Regions from separate parts of the Clostridioides sp. LIBA-6822 genome, predicted to be linked through region 2. Evidence: riboswitches for the same ligand, from Rfam matches in the RefSeq annotation. Region 2 holds a riboswitch; each other region holds the start of a gene.

What was found. Region 2 has a riboswitch for S-adenosylmethionine ahead of ACTG48_RS09765 (O-acetylhomoserine aminocarboxypropyltransferase/cysteine synthase family protein). Riboswitches for the same ligand answer to the same signal wherever they lie in the genome.
Region 1: it holds a riboswitch for S-adenosylmethionine, as region 2 does, so the genes downstream of both, ACTG48_RS07905 (methionine ABC transporter ATP-binding protein) here and ACTG48_RS09765 (O-acetylhomoserine aminocarboxypropyltransferase/cysteine synthase family protein) in region 2, are expected to answer to the same signal.
Region 3: it holds a riboswitch for S-adenosylmethionine, as region 2 does, so the genes downstream of both, metK (methionine adenosyltransferase) here and ACTG48_RS09765 (O-acetylhomoserine aminocarboxypropyltransferase/cysteine synthase family protein) in region 2, are expected to answer to the same signal.

Annotation. Positions count from the first base shown of each region.
Region 1 is NZ_CP196995.1:1,641,955-1,649,788, forward strand. Features, by position in the region: gene ACTG48_RS07880 (NrtA/SsuA/CpmA family ABC transporter substrate-binding protein) at 1-31, shown strand, start outside; gene ACTG48_RS07885 (DUF3793 family protein) at 120-716, opposite strand; gene ACTG48_RS07890 (hypothetical protein) at 962-1,561, shown strand; partial or broken gene ACTG48_RS07895 (DUF4097 family beta strand repeat-containing protein) at 1,767-2,078, opposite strand; gene ACTG48_RS07900 (hypothetical protein) at 2,198-2,341, shown strand; SAM riboswitch class I at 2,516-2,622, shown strand; gene ACTG48_RS07905 (methionine ABC transporter ATP-binding protein) at 2,740-3,705, shown strand; gene ACTG48_RS07910 (methionine ABC transporter permease) at 3,698-4,354, shown strand; gene ACTG48_RS07915 (MetQ/NlpA family ABC transporter substrate-binding protein) at 4,391-5,182, shown strand; gene ACTG48_RS07920 (sensor histidine kinase) at 5,330-7,834, shown strand, end outside.
Region 2 is NZ_CP196995.1:2,029,544-2,037,377, reverse strand. Features, by position in the region: gene ACTG48_RS09770 (homoserine O-succinyltransferase) at 1-740, opposite strand, end outside; gene ACTG48_RS09765 (O-acetylhomoserine aminocarboxypropyltransferase/cysteine synthase family protein) at 762-2,027, opposite strand; SAM riboswitch class I at 2,135-2,237, opposite strand; gene ACTG48_RS09760 (cation-translocating P-type ATPase) at 2,291-4,948, opposite strand; gene yaaA (peroxide stress protein YaaA) at 5,075-5,818, opposite strand; gene bcp (thioredoxin-dependent thiol peroxidase) at 5,828-6,292, opposite strand; gene ade (adenine deaminase) at 6,555-7,834, opposite strand, start outside.
Region 3 is NZ_CP196995.1:174,750-182,583, reverse strand. Features, by position in the region: gene ACTG48_RS01220 (YkvI family membrane protein) at 190-1,287, opposite strand; gene metK (methionine adenosyltransferase) at 1,606-2,799, opposite strand; SAM riboswitch class I at 2,936-3,039, opposite strand; gene yyaC (spore protease YyaC) at 3,228-3,737, shown strand; gene fabZ (3-hydroxyacyl-ACP dehydratase FabZ) at 3,848-4,276, opposite strand; gene mreB (rod shape-determining protein MreB) at 4,292-5,311, opposite strand; gene spoIIID (sporulation transcriptional regulator SpoIIID) at 5,507-5,767, opposite strand; gene ACTG48_RS01190 (M23 family metallopeptidase) at 5,865-6,533, opposite strand; gene spoIID (stage II sporulation protein D) at 6,599-7,663, opposite strand; gene murA (UDP-N-acetylglucosamine 1-carboxyvinyltransferase) at 7,750-7,834, opposite strand, start outside.

The DNA.
Region 1 (7,834 bases), 390 kb from region 2:
TATTAAAGATATGTTGTACAATCAAAATTAGAATATTGAAGTAAAAAATACACCCTTATTTATTATGGAAACAGCATAGTAAAAGGGTGTATTTTTTATTGTCATATATAAAAATACAATTAAAAACAACTTACTATTTTATCTACACTTATGTAGTCTAGTAATTTTCTCATTTTCTTACGATGAAGTAAAAATTTAGAATACGTGTATTCTGATTGTTTTGTATCTCCATAAACTTTCCAATATTTAATCATAGAAACCTCATAATTACTATATCCCATAAAGCCAATTACATCTTTAAGAGGATATCCTAAAAAAATTCCTATTTCATCAGGGAAAGTATCACCATTAAGTTTATTTACTAAATGCTCCAAATAGGCATTGACATTCGTATTTTGTTTATATCCTAGAAATTTTAAAAAATTTACTGTTTTTTTACATTTTAATCTTTCTGATAATGCATTTTTGTTTACAAATAAGATTTTTAATCCTTTTTTCTTTTTATCAATAACTATAAAATCTATTTTTTTACATTTGTATAGATATTTGTAAATGTCACTAATCTTTTCCTCTCTATTTACATCAGTAAATGAAATATTTATTATTTCAGCAGGTTTAGAACCTAAAAAAACTGGACCTAAAACTTCTAAAAGCCATTTTATATATGATGATTCAATTTTATTTTTACAACAAAATTGTGAATTACAACAAGACATAAAAGATAACCTCCTTCAAATGAAAATTAATATCAATTAATTAAATTATACTATGAATGATAATCAATATCAACAATAAAATTATATTTTTTTCATTTAATTGCTTATTTATTATAATTTCCAAAAAAATAAATTATAACTTGTTTAATTTTAGTAAATAAAAAATAAAAATATAGAAATACTAAATTAAGAAAGAAATATATTAAATTTTTTTGTAATACAAAACATCTAGGAGGATAATAAAAATGAAATTAAAAAGAACTTTATTTGTAGGACTAGCGTTAGTATTAGCTATAGGAATGACTGCATGTACTAAAAAAACAGAAGAACCAAGTGAGAATGCAGGAAAAAATCCCAATGAATCAGTAAATAACAATGAAGGTTATATGAATTATTATTCAACAAGTTATAACGATTATATAGCAGGTTTAAATAGATACTCTATTTATGATACTCCAGAAAGCATAAACAATCAGTTTAAGGATAAAGAATATCCAGGAAATGAAAAATACTTAAATGATGTAAAGGCTGCGTACAAAGATAGTAGAGATAAAATACAATCATTTGTAACATCTCTTAAAAAAGATGGTAAAACAGAAGATACAGAATTAAAGAAAATGAATGATGAATTAATAACTGAAGGTGAAAGATTAGTAAAAGATATAGATGAAAGAATAAAAAAATTAGACAATGTATCTGATGAAGATATGAAAAAAGGTCAAAATGACTTTATGAAACTAGTTCATGGAACAGAAGATGTTGGAAATGATATAGGTAGTGGTTTTAGAAAAATGATAAAAGATATGAATGATAGACTAGGAATAACAGGAAATAATAAAAAATAATATAACAAATACCTAATTAGAAAATGAAAAAGTTTTAAAACATATAGAAGCCCTGAAGATATTATCTTTCTTGGGCTTCGCATTTTTTTATATCAAAATCCAATACAATAATTAAGTCGAATATCTTAATTCCTCAATAATATTAGCAAATTGGTACGATATCTAAGAAGACATTGATATTTTTCATCATAAAATATAATCACTATCATTTTGTAACCTTAATATTTCCAATATTGCTTTCAACATTAATTTCTATATTAGGATGCCTACCAATTCTACATTTTACTGTCTTTTTCTCAATAATAATATATTTTTGAAAATTGATTAGAATTAAGCTATTTTTTGTTTTTGCTACAAATTCGAACTCTAAATTTTTAGGAAGTATAATATTAATGTTGTCATTTTTATTAAAGAATGAAAGATTATTAGCTATTTTAGTATATTGGATATTTAAATTCCCATAATTATTGGCTTTATAATTTCCTGAATCAACAGCAGATTTTATATCCACATTCCCACTAGTGGAAGTGTAACATTTCTATATAGTTTGTCACAAGTGACATTGCCACTGAACGTTTAAAAGAATTTTTACTGGCAAGAGGGTTAAAAGTTTTGTCTAATCGTGGTTATATAGATATGCATATACCAAAATATACTCTGAATTGGGTAGCTGAGTATTTGTTGTTTTTTGCAAATAATACTACAATAATAGAATCTGCGCAACTTAAATCTTTAATAAAGTCTAAGGTGTTAGAGTCATGTAATCATCATTGTCTTTAAGTCATTTGAAAATACAGGGGTTTGTAAGCTATAAAATCAATAAAAAATAGATATTTATTTTTCACTAAAAGTAATAAAAAATAAGAAATTTAAATAAATTCATTGACAAATATTATTAATGAATATATCATATATAACATAGCAACAAATGATAATCAAATTAAATTAAATAACGTCTTATCAAGAGTGGTGGAGGGACTGGCCCTTTGAAACCCGGCAACCAGTATATTTTATATACATTGGTGCTAAATCCTGCAACTAATATAGTTGATAGATGAGTATAAATAGCTTTCTAAGCCTGAGTTTATACTCAGGCTTTTATTTTGTTAGATACAAATTAAAAGACATAAGCTAGGATAAACATAAAAACTGAGCAGAATATATGGGGAGGAAATTTTATGATTAGCATAAAAAATGTTAATAAGTATTATGGAAAGATTCAAGTGCTTAAAGATGTAAATATTGAAATAGAATCTGGAGAAATTTTTGGAATAATAGGTCATAGTGGTGCAGGTAAATCAACACTACTTAGATGCATAAATGGACTGGAAGAATATCAAGAAGGTAATGTACTTGTTTCTGATAAGGAAGTAAAGTCATTAAATGAAAAGCAGATGAGAGATTTAAGAAAAGAGTTAGGTATGATTTTTCAACACTTTTCATTACTTGAGAGAAGAACTGTATTTGATAATGTAGCATTGCCATTAGAATGTTTTGGATATACAAAATCAGAAATCAAGAAAAGAGTTTTAGAGTTATTAGAAGTAGTTGGAATATCTGAAAAGAAAAATGATAAACCTAGAAATCTAAGTGGTGGTCAAAAACAGAGAGTTGCAATTGCTAGAGCTTTGGCACTAAATCCACAAGTACTTCTTTGTGACGAAGCAACTTCAGCATTAGACCCAAATACTACAAAATCAATTCTTTCATTACTTGAAGATATAAATAAAAAACTAGGAATAACAATAATAGTTGTAACTCATCAAATGGAAGTTATAAAACAGATTTGTGGAAGAGTAGCAATAATGGAAAATGGAGAAGTTTTAGAGGTGGGAGATACAGAAGAAATTTTCTTAAGAAATACTAAAGGACTTAGAAAATTAATCGGTGAAGAAAGTATAATCTTACCAAAGGGAACAAATATAAAGATACTATTCCCTAAAGATATTTCTAATGAAGCTATTATTACAACTATGGCAAGAGAACTAAATATAGATGTTTCTATAATATTCGGTAAATTAGAGCAATTCAAAGAAGATATTTTAGGCTCACTTATCATAAATGTTTCAGATAAAAGTGGAGAACAAGTAAAACAATATCTAACTAGTAAGGGCATAAGATGGGAGGAAATGATAAATGAATAGTTTAATCGACTTTTTGACAACACTATTTCCAAATGCATTGTTACAAACTTTGTATATGGTTATAGTACCAACTATAGTGGCAACAATATTAGGATTTATACTAGCAATCATATTAGTGGTTACAAAACCAGATGGATTAAAACCAAATAGCACAATAAATAGTGCTTTAGGGTTTATAGTAAATATATTTAGAAGTTTCCCATTCATGATACTTATAGTTGCAATGATTCCAATAACTAGATTAATCGTTGGAACAAGTATAGGAGAAACTGCTGCAATAGTGCCTATAACTATTGGTGCAGCACCATTTATCGCTAGAATTATAGAAAGTTCACTAAATGAAGTTGATAAAGGATTGATAGAAGCTGCAAGATCTTTTGGAGCTACAAAGAGACAAATAGTATTTAAAGTTATGATAAAGGAAGCCATGCCTTCAATAGTATCTGGAATTACATTATCAATAATATCTATACTTGGATATACAGCTATGGCAGGTGCAGTAGGAGCTGGAGGATTAGGTAATATAGCACTTATTTATGGATATCAAAGATTTGATACAGCAGTAATGGTGTATACAGTAATAGCACTTGTAATATTAGTTCAGATAATACAAGGTATAGGAAATCTAGCTTACAAGAAACTAAAATAACTTAATCATAAACATTTTAAAGAGGGGGAGTAAAAAATGAAATTAAAAAAATTATTATCAGTAGCATTGGTATCAGCAATAGCAATATCAGCAGTAGGTTGTTCAAACAAAGAGGATAAGAAAATACTAGTAGGAGCTTCATCAAATCCACATGCAAAGATATTGGAAGTTGCAAAGCCTTTATTAAAAGAAAAAGGATATGATTTAGAAGTAAAAATATTTGATGACTATGTACTTCCAAATACAGCTTTAGATGAAGGTTCTTTGGATGCTAACTTCTTTCAACATATTCCATTTTTAGAAGAAACTGTGAAGGAGAAAGAATATAAACTTACGTATACATCTAAAGTTCACATAGAGCCAATGGGATTCTATTCAGAAAAAGTTAAGTCATTAGATGAAATAAAAGATGGAGCAGTTATAGCTGTGCCAAATGATGCAACTAATGGAGCTAGAGCACTTAAATTATTAGCAAAAAGTAAATTAATAGAAGTAAAAGATGGAGAGCTTATAACTAAAAAAGACATAACTAAAAATCCTAAAAATATACAAATAAAAGAAATGAATGCAGAACAATTACCAACAGTATTAAAAGATGTTGATGGAGCAGTTATAAATTCCAATTATGCTTTAACAGCTAACTTAAATCCTACTAAAGATGCTATAGTAATAGAATCAAGCGATTCTCCATATGTAAATATAATAGCTTGTAGAGAAAATAATAAAGATAGTGATAAGATAAAAGCTTTATCAGAGGCTATGAACAGTAAAGAAGTTAAGAAATTTATACAAGATGAATATAAAGGAAGTATAGTGCCAGCTTTCTAAATTGAATATGCAAAATCTATAAAATGAGTAAAATTAAAAATATTTACTCATTTTTTTTTATAACTAGAAAGTGACAAATTTTTTGGAAGAATTGTGGTAACATATTTATAGGTAAAACTATATAAAAATGAAGAAGTGGTGGGGAATATGGAATCTAAGGGAACTTTAAGCAAGAATAAGGTCTATATACTGGCTAATGGGGTATTTTTGATTATTGCAATTTTAAATATAAATTTGTATACAGTTTCTATAAATATGTATAGGATAATTTTACTTTGGATATTTGGGTATTCTATAGTTTATATAACTAGTTTCAAAAAAGACGAATTTATAAATATATTAAAAATAGGATGTCTCGTATTAGTTTTTGTAAGTATTTTAGGAGTAGCAGATTTAAAACTTCAAAAATTCCAAATTGTGCTACTCAATCTAAGTATAATTAATATGTCTACTTTTATATATTTAACCATTTCTAAAATAAAAAAATTGAGAATAAGCCCTGTATTAATTTTTTATGGTGCTTTTGTCATAGTAGACTATTTTATAAGAAATATTTTTAGTGATTTTAATTGGAATATGATTATTATATTAGTTAATATTGCTATGTCGTTGTTTAATTTGTTATATTTATTGAATAAATTTGATAGTACAATTGAACACTATAAGTTAATAAAAGATTTATCATATTTTGCTTTTTTTACAACAATTATAGGATTTATAGCAATTTGTTTTAGTACAGTAGATACAGATAGGTTAATAGGAGTAGTGTATTTATTATTATGTAACCATACTTATTATGTATATGTATACAGTTTCAATAATAGAATAGTATATCCATATTACGAGCTTGATTATATAAATAAAAAATTAAGTAGAAAGTCAGAGCAACTAGGGAAGATAAATTTAGCAATAGAAAAAGATATGACTATACAAAGAACATTAAAGAATTATATAGACCAAAGAAAAGAGTTATTGAGACAAGCTCTTGATACAATACCAAATGTGTGGATAGTAACAGATTATGATTTTAATATAAGCTATACAAATAATAAATTTAAAAATGAGTTTTCAAAAGATATGAGTAATTTTTATAAAATATTAACTTTTGTCAAAGAAGATAAAAATGTAGCTAAAAAATTAAAGAAGTTTGACAATGATATAAGTATAATTGACAAGCAGGTAGAATTAAATGATAAAATCTATTTATTGAGTTTAAGTAATAATAAAGAAGAAAGTAACTACTTAATAAGCTTAAATGATATTACAAATGAAATCAAAATGGATGAAGAAATAAGACATATAAATAAAGATTATGAAAATATTATATTAAATATTCCATCTCCTATACTTGTAAGAAGTGCTGAAGGTGGTATAAAGAAGAATAAGATAATAAGCATAAATAAGAAATATGAAAAGAGCTTTAAATGTAATTCAAGTGATTTAGTTGGCATGACATTAGAACAATATTTTGAAACTTTCAATATAGATTTCTTTGATAATAGATCATTTAAGAGATTAAATCTTACACAAGAAAAGAAAGCTGAAATAGTAAGTTATAATGATACAGCAAACTGTATAGTTAATTTTGTAATGTCTGACTCAGAAGGTGAAGACCGTGTTGAAGAAGTTAGAGTTGGAGATTATTGGTCTGATAATAAGCTATTTAAATTGCTTACGTTTAGAGATATAACTAAAGAAATAAATATACTTAGAATAGTAAATGAACAAAAGGTAATATACGAAAAATTACTAGATGCTATACCAGAAGCTATTTTTCTTGAAGATTTAAGTACATCAAGAGTTCTATATACAAATAGAGCTTTTAGAGAACTATTTGGAATTTCTAGTGACGTATTAGGAGTTACAACACAAAAATATAGAAATATATTAGTAAAAAAATACATAAATAATTTAAATATAGGAGAGAGAGAAAAGAGTATTCACATAGTAAACGAAAACAATCATATTAAAGAAGTAAAAATGATATCAAGAACATTGTATTTTGGACAAAAAAGAAGTAGAGTGAGAATTATTAAAGATTTAAGTGTGCAAAGAGAGTCTGAAAGACTTAAGAAGGCATTAATAAAACAAAGACAATATGACCAAATGAAAATGGAGTTTTATGCTAATATATCTCATGAACTTAAGACACCTTTAAATAATATATATAGTTCAGTTCAACTTGTCGAAAATCTTTATAAAAAGGGAAAAATAATTGATTCTCAGGATATACTAAAAGAACATATACAAATAACTAAACAAAATATGTTTAGATTATTAAGATTAATAGATAATATAATAAATATTTCTCAAGTTAAATCAGATATATATAAGATTAAAGCAGTTAATTTTGATATTATTGATATAACAGAGAGAATAGTTACATCTATTAGTAGTTATGCTAGGTCTAAGGGAATAGACTTGGTTTTTGATACAAATGAGGAAACTATGAGAGTAGGGCTTGACCCAGAATCTATAGAGCGTATAATACTGAATATATTATCAAATTCTATAAAGTTTACTTTAGAAGGTGGAGAAATTCTTGTAGGGATATATAAAAAAGGTGAAACAGTAGAGATACTTATAAAAGATACTGGTATAGGTATAGAAAAAGAAAAATTATTTGATATATTTAATAGATTTAAACAAATT
Region 2 (7,834 bases):
TCCTTATCAAGAGTGTACTTATCGTATTCACCATGTCCCATTACAAATACATCTCTTGAATTTGTAATTATATAAGGACCAGCTTCTTTAGAATGACTTACAATACTTAATTCTTTATTATTTTTTAGAGCTTCAGTATTTATAGTAGTATGTCTTGAATGTGGAGCAAAAAATTCTTTTTCAAATCCATCTACTATTTTACTATTTTTATCTACTTTATGCTTAAATACTCCAAAACATTTTTGACTTAATGGAAGTTTTTTTACATTGTAGTATTTGTAAAGACTTGCTTGAGCCGCCCAACATATATATAATGTAGATTTAGTTTTTCTTTTAGAATAATCCATAATTTCTTCTAGTTCATTCCAATAATCAACTTCTTCAAACTCCATTTGTTCAACTGGAGCTCCTGTTATTATAAAGCCATCAAAGTACTCTTCTTTGGCTTCATCAAATGTTTTATAAAAATCCTTAACATATTCATTACATACTCTTTTACTTTCTCTTGTTGAGATTTTAATAAATTCCACAGATACATTGAATCCTGTTTTGTCTATCCTTCTAAGTAAATCTAATTCTGTATCCATCTTTATAGGCATTAAATTCAATATAGCTATCTTTGTATCTATACTTTTTTCATATTTTAATTCTTTATTAAAATCTTCTTTGTAAATTACATCTATTCCTTCATCCAATAATTTATTAATAACAGGTAATCCTTTTGGTAGTATTAAAGCCATATCTTTTCACTTCTCTTTCTCTTAGAAATTTAAAGCTTGATTTAAATCAGCTATTAAATCCTCTACATTTTCTATTCCAACGGATAATCTTATTAGTGAAGGTAATACTCCAGATGCAATCAATTGTTCTTCTGTTAATTGTCTATGAGTAGTTGAAGCTGGATGTATAACGCATGTTCTTACATCTGAAACATGTGTAACTAAAGATGCTATCTGTAATTTCTCCACAAATTTCTTGGCATTTTCTAGCCCACCTCTTACTCCAAATGATAAAACTCCACTACATCCTTTTGATAGATACTTTTTCGCATTCTCATAATACTTGTTATCTTCAAGTCCTGGATAGTTAATCCAATCTACATTTTCGTGTTTTTCTAAAAATTTGGCTATTTTAAGTGCATTTTCACTATGTCTCTCCATTCTAAGGTGAAGTGTTTCAACATTTAAATTAGTAAGATATGCATTAAATGGACTTAAACAATTTCCATAATCTCTAAGTAGTTGAACTCGTGCCTTAGTTGCATATGCAGCATTTCCAAATTTTTGAGTATAACTTATTCCATGATATGTTGGGTCTGGTTCAACCAACTCTGGAAACTTCCCATTATCCCAGTTAAAGTTTCCTCCATCTACTATAATTCCTCCAACACTTGAAGCATGGCCATCTAAATACTTTGTAGTAGAATGAGTAACTATGTTTGCTCCATATTTTAGAGGATTACAAAGCACTGGTGATGCTAGTGAATTATCGACTATAAATGGAACATTCACTCTCTTAGCTACATTTGCTATTTTTTCAAAATCTATAACTTCAAGAGTTGGATTTGCAAGTGTTTCTGCAAACACAACTTTAGTGTTTTCATTTGCAAGTGCTACTATTTCATCTTCACTTGAGTCTAAGTCAAATGATATCAAATCTATTCCAAATTTTTTAAGACTAGGTCCTAATAAATTGAATGTTCCTCCATATACTTTTGAAGAACAAAGTATACTATCTCCTGATTTACATATATTTAAAACTGCTAACATATTTGCAGATTGACCTGATGACACAGCCACAGAAGATACTCCTCCTTCTAGTAGACTTATCTTTTCTTCAAAAGCTTGAATAGTAGGATTGCTTATTCTTGAATATATATGTCCATCAACTTTTAAGTCAAATAGTTCAGCAAGTTGGTCTATACTACTATATTTAAAAGTTGTACTTTGATATAAAGGTAAAACTCTTGGTTCTCCATTTCCTGGTTTGTAATTTCCTTGCACACATATTGTCTCTTTATTATACATTTTTGTATCCCCCTTAGATTTTAGTAAAAAATTAAACTATTTATCAGATGAGATTTAAAATAAATAAAGCCTGAGTATATAACTCAGGCTCTGTATAAGCTTAATTATACTCATCTCTCAGCTTTCGCCGCAGGATTTAGCACCAATGTATATAAATATACTGGTTGCCGGGTTTCATAGGGCCAGTCCCTCCACCTCTCTGGATAAGATTTATTTAATTTTTCTATGTTTTATATCTTATATATTTTTCCTAATTTTGTCAACTATTTTTTTAAAAATTTTCTTTTAATAAATTTTCCAATCTCTACTTGAACTACAGACATTATGGCTAAACTAATTGTTATAAGCCATTCTGAACCATTTAAAATAGTTAAACTGAATGCATTTCTAAAAACAGGTACAAATAGTATTACTGCTATTAGTAACGCAGAAGTTAAAAATGAAATTAAAAGAAATGGATTCTTACCATTATTTTTGTTAAACATGGAATCTGTATTTGAACGTTGGCTAAAAGCTCTTAACATTTGTGAAAATGCTAATACACAAAATGCCATTGTTTGACCTACAGCATGGTTTTCTATATTAAGACCAATTTTATATGCTAAAATAGTCATTATTGCCACAAATATACCTTGAGTAACTACTCTTTGTATAAGGTTCTTTTCAAACAAGGTCGTTGATTTTACTGGTTGATGCTTCATTATATTTCTACTTGGTGGGTCAACTCCAAGCGCAAGGGCTGGAAGTGTAGCAGTTGCAAGGTTTACCCACAAAATATGAACTGCTAGAAGTGGAGTATCCCAATTTAATAATATTGCAACAAACAATGTAAGTATCTCTGCTATATTACCAACAAGTAAGAATTGTATAACTTTCTGTATATTTCTATATACACGTCTACCTTCTTTTATTGCATAAGCAATCGTTGTAAAGCTATCATCCATTAAAATCATATCAGAAGAATCTTTTGCAACGTCTGTACCACTTATACCCATAGCTATACCAATATCAGCAGATTTTAAGGCAGGAGAATCGTTTACTCCATCTCCAGTCATTGCTGGTACTTCTCCAATTCTTTTTAGAGATTGTATAATTCTAAGTTTATCAAATGGGGACACACGTGCAAATACTGTAGCTTTTTTAACAGCTTCATCTAGTTCATCATCACTTAAATTATCAAGTTCATCACCAGATATAACAGTATTTCCTTCATTCCATATTCCTAATTCATGAGCTATTGTTGTGGCAGTAACTTTATGGTCACCTGTTATCATTATGGTTCTTATACCTGCTTCTTTACAAGTATTTACTGCATCAATTACCTCAGTTCTTGGAGGGTCAATCATACCAACCATACCTATAAATGTCAAATCATATTCTATGTTTTCATTATCTTCTTTTGGTATAGATGAAATCTCACGCTTCGCAAAACCAAGTACACGCAATGCATCTTTAGACATAGTAAGACATAATTCGTGTATATTCTTTTTATCCACTTCGGTAATATTTCTTTCGCCTTTTGATGTTAATATTTTAGTACATAAGTCAAGAATTTCATCTACTGCACCTTTAGTATAAGCAGTAATCTTTCCATCTATATTATGAACAGTTGTCATACATTTTCTATCAGAATCAAAAGGCTGTTCAAATACACGTGGATATTCTTCTTCAAGAGCTTCTTGATCTATTCCAAATTTGTTGGCCATAAAAATTAATGCACCCTCTGTTGGGTCACCTAATATTTCATCTGTTTTATCTGGATTAATACACGCATCATTACAAAGTGCACCAGCATAAACAATTTCTTTATATACTAGTGGATGTTTTTCAGATGCAGTGTCTATTGATGTAACTTTTCCAGACTCAAAATCTCCATTTACAGCAATATGTGTAACAGTCATCTTATTTAAAGTTAATGTACCAGTTTTATCGCAACATATTACTGTAGCTCCTCCTAATGTTTCAACAGCAGGTAATTTTCTAATTAAAGCATTTCTTTTAGCCATACGTTGTACGCCTAAAGCCATTACAATAGTAGCTGTTGCAGGTAATCCCTCTGGAATAATTGATATGGCAAGGGAAATTGCAATCATAAACATTGGCAAGAGAGGTCTCTGATAAAATGCACCTATTGCAAATATAACAACGCATACAATAATACCTATGACACTTAATGTCTTTCCAACAGTATTAAGTTTACGTTTTATAGGAGTATCAAAATCATCTTGTGAATCTAAAAGATGTGCTATGTTACCCACTTCTGTATCCATACCAGTTGCAACTACAACACCTACACCTCTACCATATGTGACGATTGAGGATGTATAAGCCATATTGCTACGGTCTCCTAATACACATTCTTCAGATAAGATTGTATCTGAATCTTTTTCTGATGGAACAGATTCTCCTGTTAATGAAGCTTCTTGAATTTTTAAACTCGATGTTTCTATCAAACGAAGGTCTGCTGGGACCATCGCTCCATCCTCTAAAAAAACAATGTCTCCTACTACAAGATTACTTGCTGGAATAACACTTTCTTCACCCTCACGCATAACACGAGCTATAGGTGAATTCATATTTTTTAATGCTTCTAACGATGACTCTGCCTTTTTTTCTTGAACAATTCCAATAACTGCATTTACTGTTACAATTATTAGTATTACAAAAGCTTCTGTAAATTCTCCAAATATCAAGGATAATATGGCTGCTCCTATTAGTATTAAAACCATAGCATCTGTAATTTGACTCCAAAGCATTTGTAAAGTTGTTCTAGGTGGTTTTTTTCTCAGTTCATTTAAACCATTCTCTTTAATCCGTTTTTCCGCCTCGGTATCGGTGAGCCCCTCCTCTGATGAATCTAGACTTTCTAAAATTTCATGAGTTGCTCTTGAATGCCAAGGCATCTGTTTGTGATTTTCCATTTTGGAAGATCACTCCTTTCTTTTTTTGATTTAAGAATAATTATATTTTAAAATCAAGTTCAATTCAATACACAATAAGTATATTTTACCTAAATTTAACAATACTTTTTAATGCTTAATAAAAATCTACTCTTTTACAAATATGTACTCACCATTATCAGATAAATTTTCTTGATACTTATATCCTCCTAAATTAAATTTTTTGAGTTCTTCAGTATCTCTTACTCTGTTTTTTACAATATACTTTACCATCATCCCTCTAGCTTTCTTTGCTTGTGTAGATTCAACTTTTAATTTACCATTTTTACTTACTTTAAAAGTACATGTAATGCATGTATCACTATCTTTAATAAATTTTTCTATGGATTTACTGTATTCATTTGATGTCAAATTAACGATAGCCCTTTTTTCTTTGATTAATTGTTCATATATGCTATTTCCCCAATATTCATACAAATTCTTAAATTCACGTACCTGTAATTTTGTCTGCATTTCTAATCTATACTCATATATACTGTCATACGGTTTTATAACCCCATACAATCCACTTATGATTCGAATACAATTGTCTGCGAACTCTTCATCTTGTTTTGTAAAACTATCTGCCTCTATATTTTTATATTGAATTCCATCATAAGTTAAGATTGCAGGGCTTCCAAGTGTATCAAACTTAATATTCTCAAATCTATTTTTATTTAATATAGCTAATTTTTCATTGATTTTCATTCTGTTTTTAAAATCTTCTATGCTAAATGCCTTTATATTTTCCACTATTTCTTTTGTGTTATCTATAAAACAGGGTAAACTCAAATCTCTATCAAAGGCTTCTATATGCTTCATATTTTTAGCTGGTGATAACATTATAATCATAAATTCTTATTACTCCTGTTTTTCCAAATATTCAAGAATTTCTTGTGCATTTGTATCTGGTTTTGCTTTCTCAAAGACTTTTTCAATAATTCCATTTTCATCTATGATATAAGTTGCACGCACAACTCCCAATGCAGTTTTTCCATACATTTTTTTCTCTTTCCATACATCAAATGCTTTAATAGCAACTAAATCAGGGTCAGAAAGTAAAATAAATGGAAGTTCATGTTTTTCTGCAAATTTTTGATGTGATTTTATACTATCTTTACTTATACCAATAACTTGTACATCATCCTTTTTAAATCCATCATATGCATTTCTAAAAGCACAAGCTTGACGTGTACAACCTGGTGTATTGTCTTTAGGATAAAAATATACTACTACTTTTTTTCCCTTAAAATCAGACATACTTACTTTATTTCCATCTTTATCCTCTAATGTAAATTCTGGTGCTTTTGTTCCTATACTCAACATAAATATCTCTCCTTTTGTTTTTATTGATAATTTTATATTATATATTATTACCCTATATATCTGTACATAAATAAAATTTTTTATTTTTTATATATAAAGTCTCATCAATATATAATTTTCATAATATTTATATTCTAAAAATATACCATAAATATCTCGATTAAAGTATTTAAACTTAAAATCAGATTAACTAATCCATTAATTAAAATTGACAGTATTTAATATATATTAAATACTGTCAATTTACTACCATTTTCATAGTCTATATAAATTTAAATTCTTCAACATCAAACAAACCCAAATCAGTAAGTCTTATTTGTGGAACAACAGGAAGTGCCATAAAAGAAAGTGTAATAAAAGGGTCTACATATTTTGGAACTCCCATACTTCTTGCTATCTCCAACATATTATCAGTCGTTTCTTGCACTTCTTCAGCCTGAAGAGTACTAATTAGTCCTGCTACTTGAAGACTTAAGTGTGCAAGAACTTTTCCATTTGATACAATTACATAACCACCTTGAATATCTTTTAAATAATTTATTGCAATTATTATATCCTCATCATTATCTCCTGCAACTATTATATTATGAGAATCATGAGCCACAGTAGTAGCTATTGCTCCATTTTTTATACCAAATCCTTTTAGTGGAGCAATTGATATGTTTCCAGTCATTCTATGTCTCTCAACAACACAAAGCTTTGAATAATCTTCATTTGGAACAAAATATCCATCTACATTTGGTATAGATTCATATAATTTATTTGTCAAAATTTGATAAGGTACAATTTCCATTACATAATTTTTTGTATTTGATTTTAGCTGTATTTTCTCCTTGCTGATATCTTTAAACTTAACTGTATTAAGTAACTCTTTGTCTTTAATTTCATAATTATAATTAGAGAATATTTCTTTAGTTACTAGCTTACCATCTTTATAGACAGTATCTACTTCCATTTCATTTAAATTATTCAGCACAACAATATCAGCCTTATAACCAGCTCCTATTGCTCCAATCTTTTTTAGCCCATATACTTTTGCTGAATTATATGTTGCAATCTTTATGGCTTTGATAGGCTCCATTCCTAAATCAATTGCACATTTTATATTCCATCTTATATGACCTTGTTTTTCTATATCATCTAAATGCTTATCATCTGTACAAAACATAAATTCTTCAATTGGCAAGTTATACTTTAACAATCCATTTACTATGGATTTCAAGTTCTTCGCTGCACTACCTTCTCTTATTAAAATCTTTAGACCTGCTCTCAATTTTTCATATACTTCATCAAAAGTTATACATTCGTGGTCATTTTCTATTCCTGCGCACACATATGTTTGAAGTGATTTTCCACTTATATTTGGTGCATGTCCATCTACAATTTTACTTTTAAAAAGTTCTAGTTTTTCTAAGATTTCTTTTTCAGAATCTATAACATCATTAAAGCACATTACCTCCCCTAAACCTAAAATCCTAGGATTGTTTATGTACTTTTCCATGTTTTTTGCACTAAATTTACCTATTCCATTAGTTTCAAATC
Region 3 (7,834 bases), 1.9 Mb from region 2:
TCTAGAAAAGTTTTTATACTTTTATACTTAACCTAATTTCCAACTATTATACATTTTATCAGAAACAAAAAAAATGTGCATCCAAAAAATATGGCACCTTAGAAAACAGGTACCATATTTTAATAACTATTTTATTTTAATTACTTCATGTGTAAAGTACAAACTAAATTTCATAAATTTATTCTAATATTAACTTATCTCAGATTTATTTTCCTTATACCCACTGGTTTTAGTAATTCTTCTATAAAGCATACATAGTAAAATCAAAATTCCCATGTAACCTGTATACGGATATAGTGTTCCTACTAGCTTATCAAATGGCAATAGACCTCCTATACATGCTAGTATACTTACTACTATTGTTATCATTCTAAATTTAGGATGGTCATCCTCTACAAATCTATTAGTTACTGACCATAATAGTGGTACAGCTGTAGTGTATATTCCTAATAAAAGAACTACTGAGAATAAAATACCTATTATTGGAGATATCTTATCAGCTAAATAAAGTGCTGGTATCTCTTTTGTATATATATTTCCTATGTCTGAAAGTAATGCTAAATTCATCATTATAGCTGCTGCCATAAGAGCTACTCCACCTATTATACCACCCCACACAGCATCTTTCTTATTTACTGCAGAAGAACCCATTCCTGTCAAGAATGTTATTACTATTATTACATTATAACAAGTATAAAGCACACCTGAGAAATACCCACTTGATGTAGCAGTTTTAATGTTTAGACTATCAACCATAGCTCCAGCATTTGGTAAAGCATCAATATTACTACACAAACTAATAGCTCCTACTAAAAGTGTAAATATTATTATTATAGGACCTATATTACCTAGTATTTTAGAAAGCCTTGTCAAACCTAAAGAAACAGTTATTAGGGAAACGATTGCCATACCAATCCTACCTACATATGGATTTAATCCATAGTACTCTGATAATGTAGCTCCTGCTCCTGCAATCATTATTACTAATGTTCCAAATAAAAATAGTGGTCCAAACCATTCAAAGAATGTGCCAAGATATTTTCCACAGTATACTTGATAAATCTTTATTGGCTCCTTAAGCTTCAATTCTCTTCCTTTATCTATAACTTCTGCTCCAAACCATGAAAATAATACCATAGATATTATTCCACCTATAATACCAGCATATCCATAAAACGTAAAAAATTGCAGTATTTCTTGACCAGTTGCAAATCCAGAGCCTATTACAGTAGCCACATAAGCTCCAGCAAAACTTATAACAGTTTTAACATTTATCTTGCCTGACATACATTACTCCCCCCTAATTAAAATAATTTTTTAAGTGTAAGTTTATTAAGATTATATTAGACGTATTATTGTGATATTTCAATATATTTTTAATAATTTAACAGTAGTTAACACATTCTTAACCAGTTTTTAACATATATCCTATAATATGTATCAATTTGCCATAATATTATAAAACAAAATACACTAATCTAATTAAATACTGTTTGTTTATTATATGATGAGAAATTTACATTTATTAAAAATATTTAATCTACAATAAAAAAACTGTTAGAAAGTAATCTTAAAATTACATTCTAACAGTCTCTTAGTTAAAAATTATTCACCTAGAGCATCTTTTCTTAATTGCTCAACTTTGTCAATTTTTTCCCAAGGTAAATCTATATCAGTTCTACCAAAGTGACCATAAGCAGCAACTTTTTTGTAAAGTGGCTTTCTTAAATCTAAGTCTCTTATTATAGCTCCTGGTCTTAAATCAAAGTGTTTATTTACTAATTCAACAAGTTTTTCTTCTGAAACTTTACCTGTCCCAAAAGTATCTATAAATATAGACAGTGGTCTAGCTATACCTATAGCATATGCAAGTTCTATCTCACATTTATCTGCAAGGCCAGCTGCAACAATATTTTTCGCAACATATCTAGCTGCATAAGCAGCAGATCTATCAACTTTTGTAGGGTCTTTTCCTGAGAAAGCTCCTCCACCATGTCTAGAATATCCACCATAAGTATCTATTATTATTTTTCTTCCTGTAAGACCTGTATCTCCTTGAGGTCCTCCTATAACAAATCTTCCTGTTGGATTTATATAAATTTTAGTTTCTTCATCAAGTAATTCAGCTGGTATAACCTCTTTAATAACATGATTAATTATATCTTCTCTTATTTTATCATTTGATACTGTTTCACAATGTTGAGCTGATATAAGAACTGTATGTACTCTTACAGCTTTATTTCCTTCATATTCAACAGTAACTTGAGTTTTTCCATCTGGTCTTAAATAATCAACTAAACCTGTCTTTCTAACTTCTGTAAGTCTTCTTGATAATTTATGAGCCAAAGATATTGGAAGTGGCATTAATTCTGGAGTCTCATTGCATGCAAATCCAAACATTATACCTTGGTCTCCAGCTCCAACTTTTTCTATTTCTTCTTCTATCTCTTCTCCAGTCTTGCTTTCTAGACCTTCATCAACTCCCATAGCTATATCTCCAGATTGCTCATCTATAGAAGTTATAACTGCACAAGTATCACAGTCAAATCCATATTTTGCTCTTGTATATCCAATCTCTCTTACTGTTTCTCTTACCAGTTTAGGAATATCTACATAAGCAGATGTACTTATTTCTCCTGCTACTAAAACTAATCCAGTTGTAACTGTAGTTTCACAAGCTACTCTAGATTGTGGGTCTTTTTCTAATAATGCATCTAATATTGAATCTGATATTTGGTCACATATCTTATCAGGATGTCCTTCTGTAACTGATTCTGACGTAAATAAATGTCTTGCCATTTTTATTCCCCCTTATACATTCTTAATTTTTATTATAGGTTTTACCTTATTTTTAATTTTAGAAATTTTACTCAAAATAAAAAACCTCTCCTTTATAAGAAGAGGTTAATAATCGTAATTGTATACTAATTAACTGACCTCATCTTTCAAGACTTTTGTCTTGTAGGAATTAGCACCTTTTCCCATTTGGGTGGTTGCTGGGCTTCACAGGGCCTATCCCTCAGCCGCTCTTGATAAGGTAATCAAGATTTAAGTTTTGTTTTACTTTACTAGCTTACTATTTTTTTAAAATTTTGTCAAGATTTTTAGTCATATTTTTCCCATACCTTTTTTTGTAAGACAAATAAAATATTATCTCTATCTGAAATTTAAAGTTAGGTCTTTTTACTGTTTTTTATTCATATATTTTTTTGAAGGGGGTGTTCCTATTGTATTTAGCTAAAGTAAATTACAGCGATGATGATGTTATACAGATGCTAAGTTCAGTTCTAAAAACTATAATTAATGAAAATACGATTGTTGTTTGCATAGGAACAGACAGGGCTATAGGTGATACTTTAGGCCCTTTAGTTGGAACAATACTTAAGAACAGTAAATTTAAATACCCCGTTTACGGTACACTAGATAACCCTATTCACGCCTTAAACATATATGAGTCTTTAGATACTATAAAAAATACACATATGCAAGGTAACTTCTTGGCTATAGATGCTTGCTTGGGGTCGCAGAGTAACATAGGTAATATACAAATTAGAGAAGGACCTATCCTGCCCGGAAAAGGTGTTGGCAAAAAACTACCTCAAATAGGAAATTATTCTATAGTGGGAATTGTAGATAAAATTGATGAAAACAATAGACTTTCATTTAATAATATACGTCTTAGCTTTATATTGGACTTAGCTGAAACAATAGCTTTAGCTTTATTAGTATCCACCTAAGTCCAATGTGAAGTAACCGATAAAATTCTTTATATAAAAAGGTAGATATTTTAGAGTATCTGATTAAATACTCCAAATTATCTACCTTTTTACTCTTATGTTGTTAGTTTTTACTTTTCAACCAAAGCAAACATTAATTCACCTTTACAGACAAGCTCTTCACCAACATATGCTTTAGCATCTGCCTTAGCTATATTTCTTCTAAGAGTTGTCATTTCAACTTCCATAGTTAATGTATCTCCTGGTCTTACTTCTCTCTTAATTCTAACTTTATCTATACCTGCAAATACACCTAATTTTCCTTTATTTTCCTCTACAGACATCATTGCAACTCCACACACTTGTGCCAAAGCCTCTACTATCAAAACTCCTGGCATTAATGGATATTCTGGAAAGTGACCTTGAAAAAATGGCTCGTTAACTGTTACATTTTTTATACCAACAGCTCTTTTTCCAACTTCTAGTTCTGTAATCTTGTCCACCAATAAAAATGGATATCTATGTGGTATTAATTTTTTTATTTCATCTATATTTAGCATTATAAACTCTCCTAATTATTTTCTTCTAAAAGACCCACCTGTTTCAAGTAAGTCTATTGAACCCAAAGCTATTCCTGTACCTTTTGCAACACAAGACAATGGCTCCTCTGCTATTGTAACAGTTATCCCTGTTCTCTGTTCTATTATTTTATCTAATCCATATAATAATGAACCTCCGCCAGTCATTATTATACCAACATCTCCTATGTCTGCTGCTAACTCAGGAGGTGTTTTTTCTAAAACAGCATGAGTGGCAACTACTATTTGCTCAACACATTCTCTAAGAGCTTCTAGCATTTCTGTTGAATTTATAGTTATAGAACTAGGAAGTCCTGTAATTAAGTTTCTTCCTGTTATCTTCATATATTTTTCTTCTTCTCTCTTAAATGCAGAACCAATTTCAAATTTGATTTTCTCTGCTGTTCTTTCTCCTATAAGAAGGTTGTGTTGTTTTTTCATATACTTAACTATAGAATCATCAAATCTATCCCCACCAACTTTTATAGATTCACTTACAACAGCTCCTCCTAGAGATATTACGGCTATGTCTACAGTCCCACCACCAATATCTATAATCATATTCCCATTAGGCTGTGATATGTCTACTCCAGCCCCTATGGCTGCTGCTATTGGTTCTTCTATGATATATACTTCTCTAGCTCCGGCTTGTCTAGTAGCATCCTCTACTGCTCTTTTTTCTACTTCTGTGACACCCGTTGGTACACATACCATAATCCTTGGCATGAAGAATCTTCCAAATCCTTTTTTATCAACTATCTTATCTATAAAAGATTTTAACATCTTTTCAGTTACATCATAATCAGAAATTACACCATCTCTTAAAGGTCTTATAGCAACTATATTACTTGGTGTTCTTCCTATCATTTTTTTAGCTTCTTCTCCCACAGCTAAAACAGAATCTGTCCTATTATCTATTGCTACAACAGATGGTTCTTCTAAAACGATTCCCTTACCACTAACATAAACAAGTACATTTGCAGTACCTAAATCTATGCCTATATCAGCTCCAGCCATTTTTTCAACTCCTTCATTTATATATTAGATTATATTATAAGTCTATTTTAATACTCCTATAATAAAGCATATACAAAAATCTCGCTTTAATCAAGAGAAAATAAATGTTTTAAGAGTATTATTATTCTGCTATTTATAATTATTTAATATATTTATTACAATAATCTAATTCAATAAAAAAAGTAGGTTTTTAACCTACATTTTTTTATGTTCCTTCTCATACTTTAATTTAGTTGCTAATCCCCCTCTAATATGTCTCTCTGATTTATTCTTGTCTAGCACACTTTTAACTTCTTTGGCAAGGGATGGATTTATTTCCTTCAATCTTTCTGTAACATCCTTGTGAATTGTACTTTTACTTACTCCAAATGTCTTGGCGGTTTGTCTTACTGTAGTGTTTTTTTCAAGTATATATTTTGCTACCACTATGGCCCTTTCCTCTATATGAGATCTCAAAGATTACCCCCCTCACATAATAGCTTTAATGATATATATGTAAAAACACCAAAAAATATAACAAGCTTAACCAAATATGATTAAACTTGTTATACTTTTACTTAATTAGACTCATTGGGTCTATAGATTTCTCTCCGTTATATGCCTCTAAGTGTACATGTATGCCCTCTTCACTCTCTACTTGAGAAGTGCTTCCTACAGTACCTAGAGATTGTCCTTCTGTTACCTTCTGTTCTTTTTTAACACTAACATTTTCATCTAAGTTTGAATATACAACTACAATATTATTGTCACTTTTTATTTTTACTGATTTTCCATATTCTTCATCATCAAATACATCTACTACCATTCCGTTTAATAGAGATTTTATTTCTTTACCCTTAGTACAACTAACATCTACACCTTTATGAGTTTCCCAGACATCTAGTGTTTTAGAGTAACTAGGTTCTTTTTCTGAATATCCTCTTATTATCTTATCTCCAATGTAGTTTAATTTTGTTGTACTTGACTTATTTTCTTCTTTTGACTTAGCTTTTTCTAAGTTTTGTTTTGAATCTGTTGCAGTAGGAATAGCATCTTTCTTGTCTTTTTCAATTAAATGTATTTCCTCTTCACTATCTTTATTAGCATTTTCCATCATGCCTTTATTAGAAGCTAATTTATCTACATTATTATTTGTAAACCAAACTCCACCTACTGCTAATAAACAAACACATACAAATAAAGATAAATAAAAACCATCTTTTTCTAACAGCTTTTTCTTCATTTTGCACCTCCAAATATATTTCTACATTTGGATTATTGACGTGTTTTTGGTATTTTATACAATTATTAGTATATATCTTTTATTTTTGTATCTGTGTAGTAATGTGATAATATGTCATAATATTTATAGCCTTCTTCTGCCATTCCTTCTGCTCCCCACTGGCTCATACCAACACCATGCCCATATCCTTTTACTACAAAATCTATGTATCCTTCTCCAAATTTTATGTCAAAGTTGGCAGAGTTTAACTTAAAAACAGTTCTAATGTCTTTTCCAGTCAACTCTTTATTTCCTAATTTTATTTTTTCTACAGTTCCTGCATCACTTCTTTGAGTTATTGAGACTTGTTTGCTTAAATTATTTGTATCTATTACAATAGTGCTATATGCTCTTCTAAGACTCTTAACAAAGTCTGTATTACTTATTTTAAGTGTAGATGCAAACTTAGGAGAATACTTATCATAAGGACTTTCTACAGATTTTAGATAAGGATATTTTGCAGAAAATACTTCTTCACTGTTTTCTGTTTTTCCTGAAGATGTAGAAAAGTAAAGAGGAAGTATTGCTTTATCACTATAAGTTATTATCTGTCCTTTAGTTCCTCTGACAGCTTCTTGGATTTTAGAGTATTTATTCTTAATCCATTCTTCACCATTCAACTTTTTAAGAGTATCATAACTCTTGTATTCTTGACAGTGTTTGTAGTCAGTACATACTACCGCATTTTTATGTTTACTTGGTTTCTCATGTTCCTGCTTATATACTACATATGTTCTAGCTGCCACAGCTTGAGCTTTTAGCGCTTCTATGTCAAACTCTGAAGACATCTCACCAGCTATTACTCCACATAAGTAATTCTCCATGTCCATTTTTTCAACTTTTCCTGTTATATGATTGTACACATTGATGATTGGTGTTTTTTTATTTACAGTTTCATAGTTCACTATCTTTTTTTCTTCTTTATTACCTTCGTCTTTGATATCACTTTTTTTAATAGTTTTGTTTATAGATACTGATTTCTCTGGTTTTTGAGTTAGTTCTACATTTTTATAAGAAACTAAAGTTATAAGTGATGGAACTAATACAGAACAAGTCACGAATCCTAACAAAACAACCAATGGGTTCTTCATATACTCTCCTCCTTAGCTTTTAAAACCTTGTATTTAAGTATATGAACAACCCTATTAATTTATAACTTTCTTCTCTAAACCAATTATTAATCTTCTACTATTTCGATTTGACCACCTAATGCTGTTATCTTTTTATCTATATCAACATAACCTCTTTGAATATGGTATATT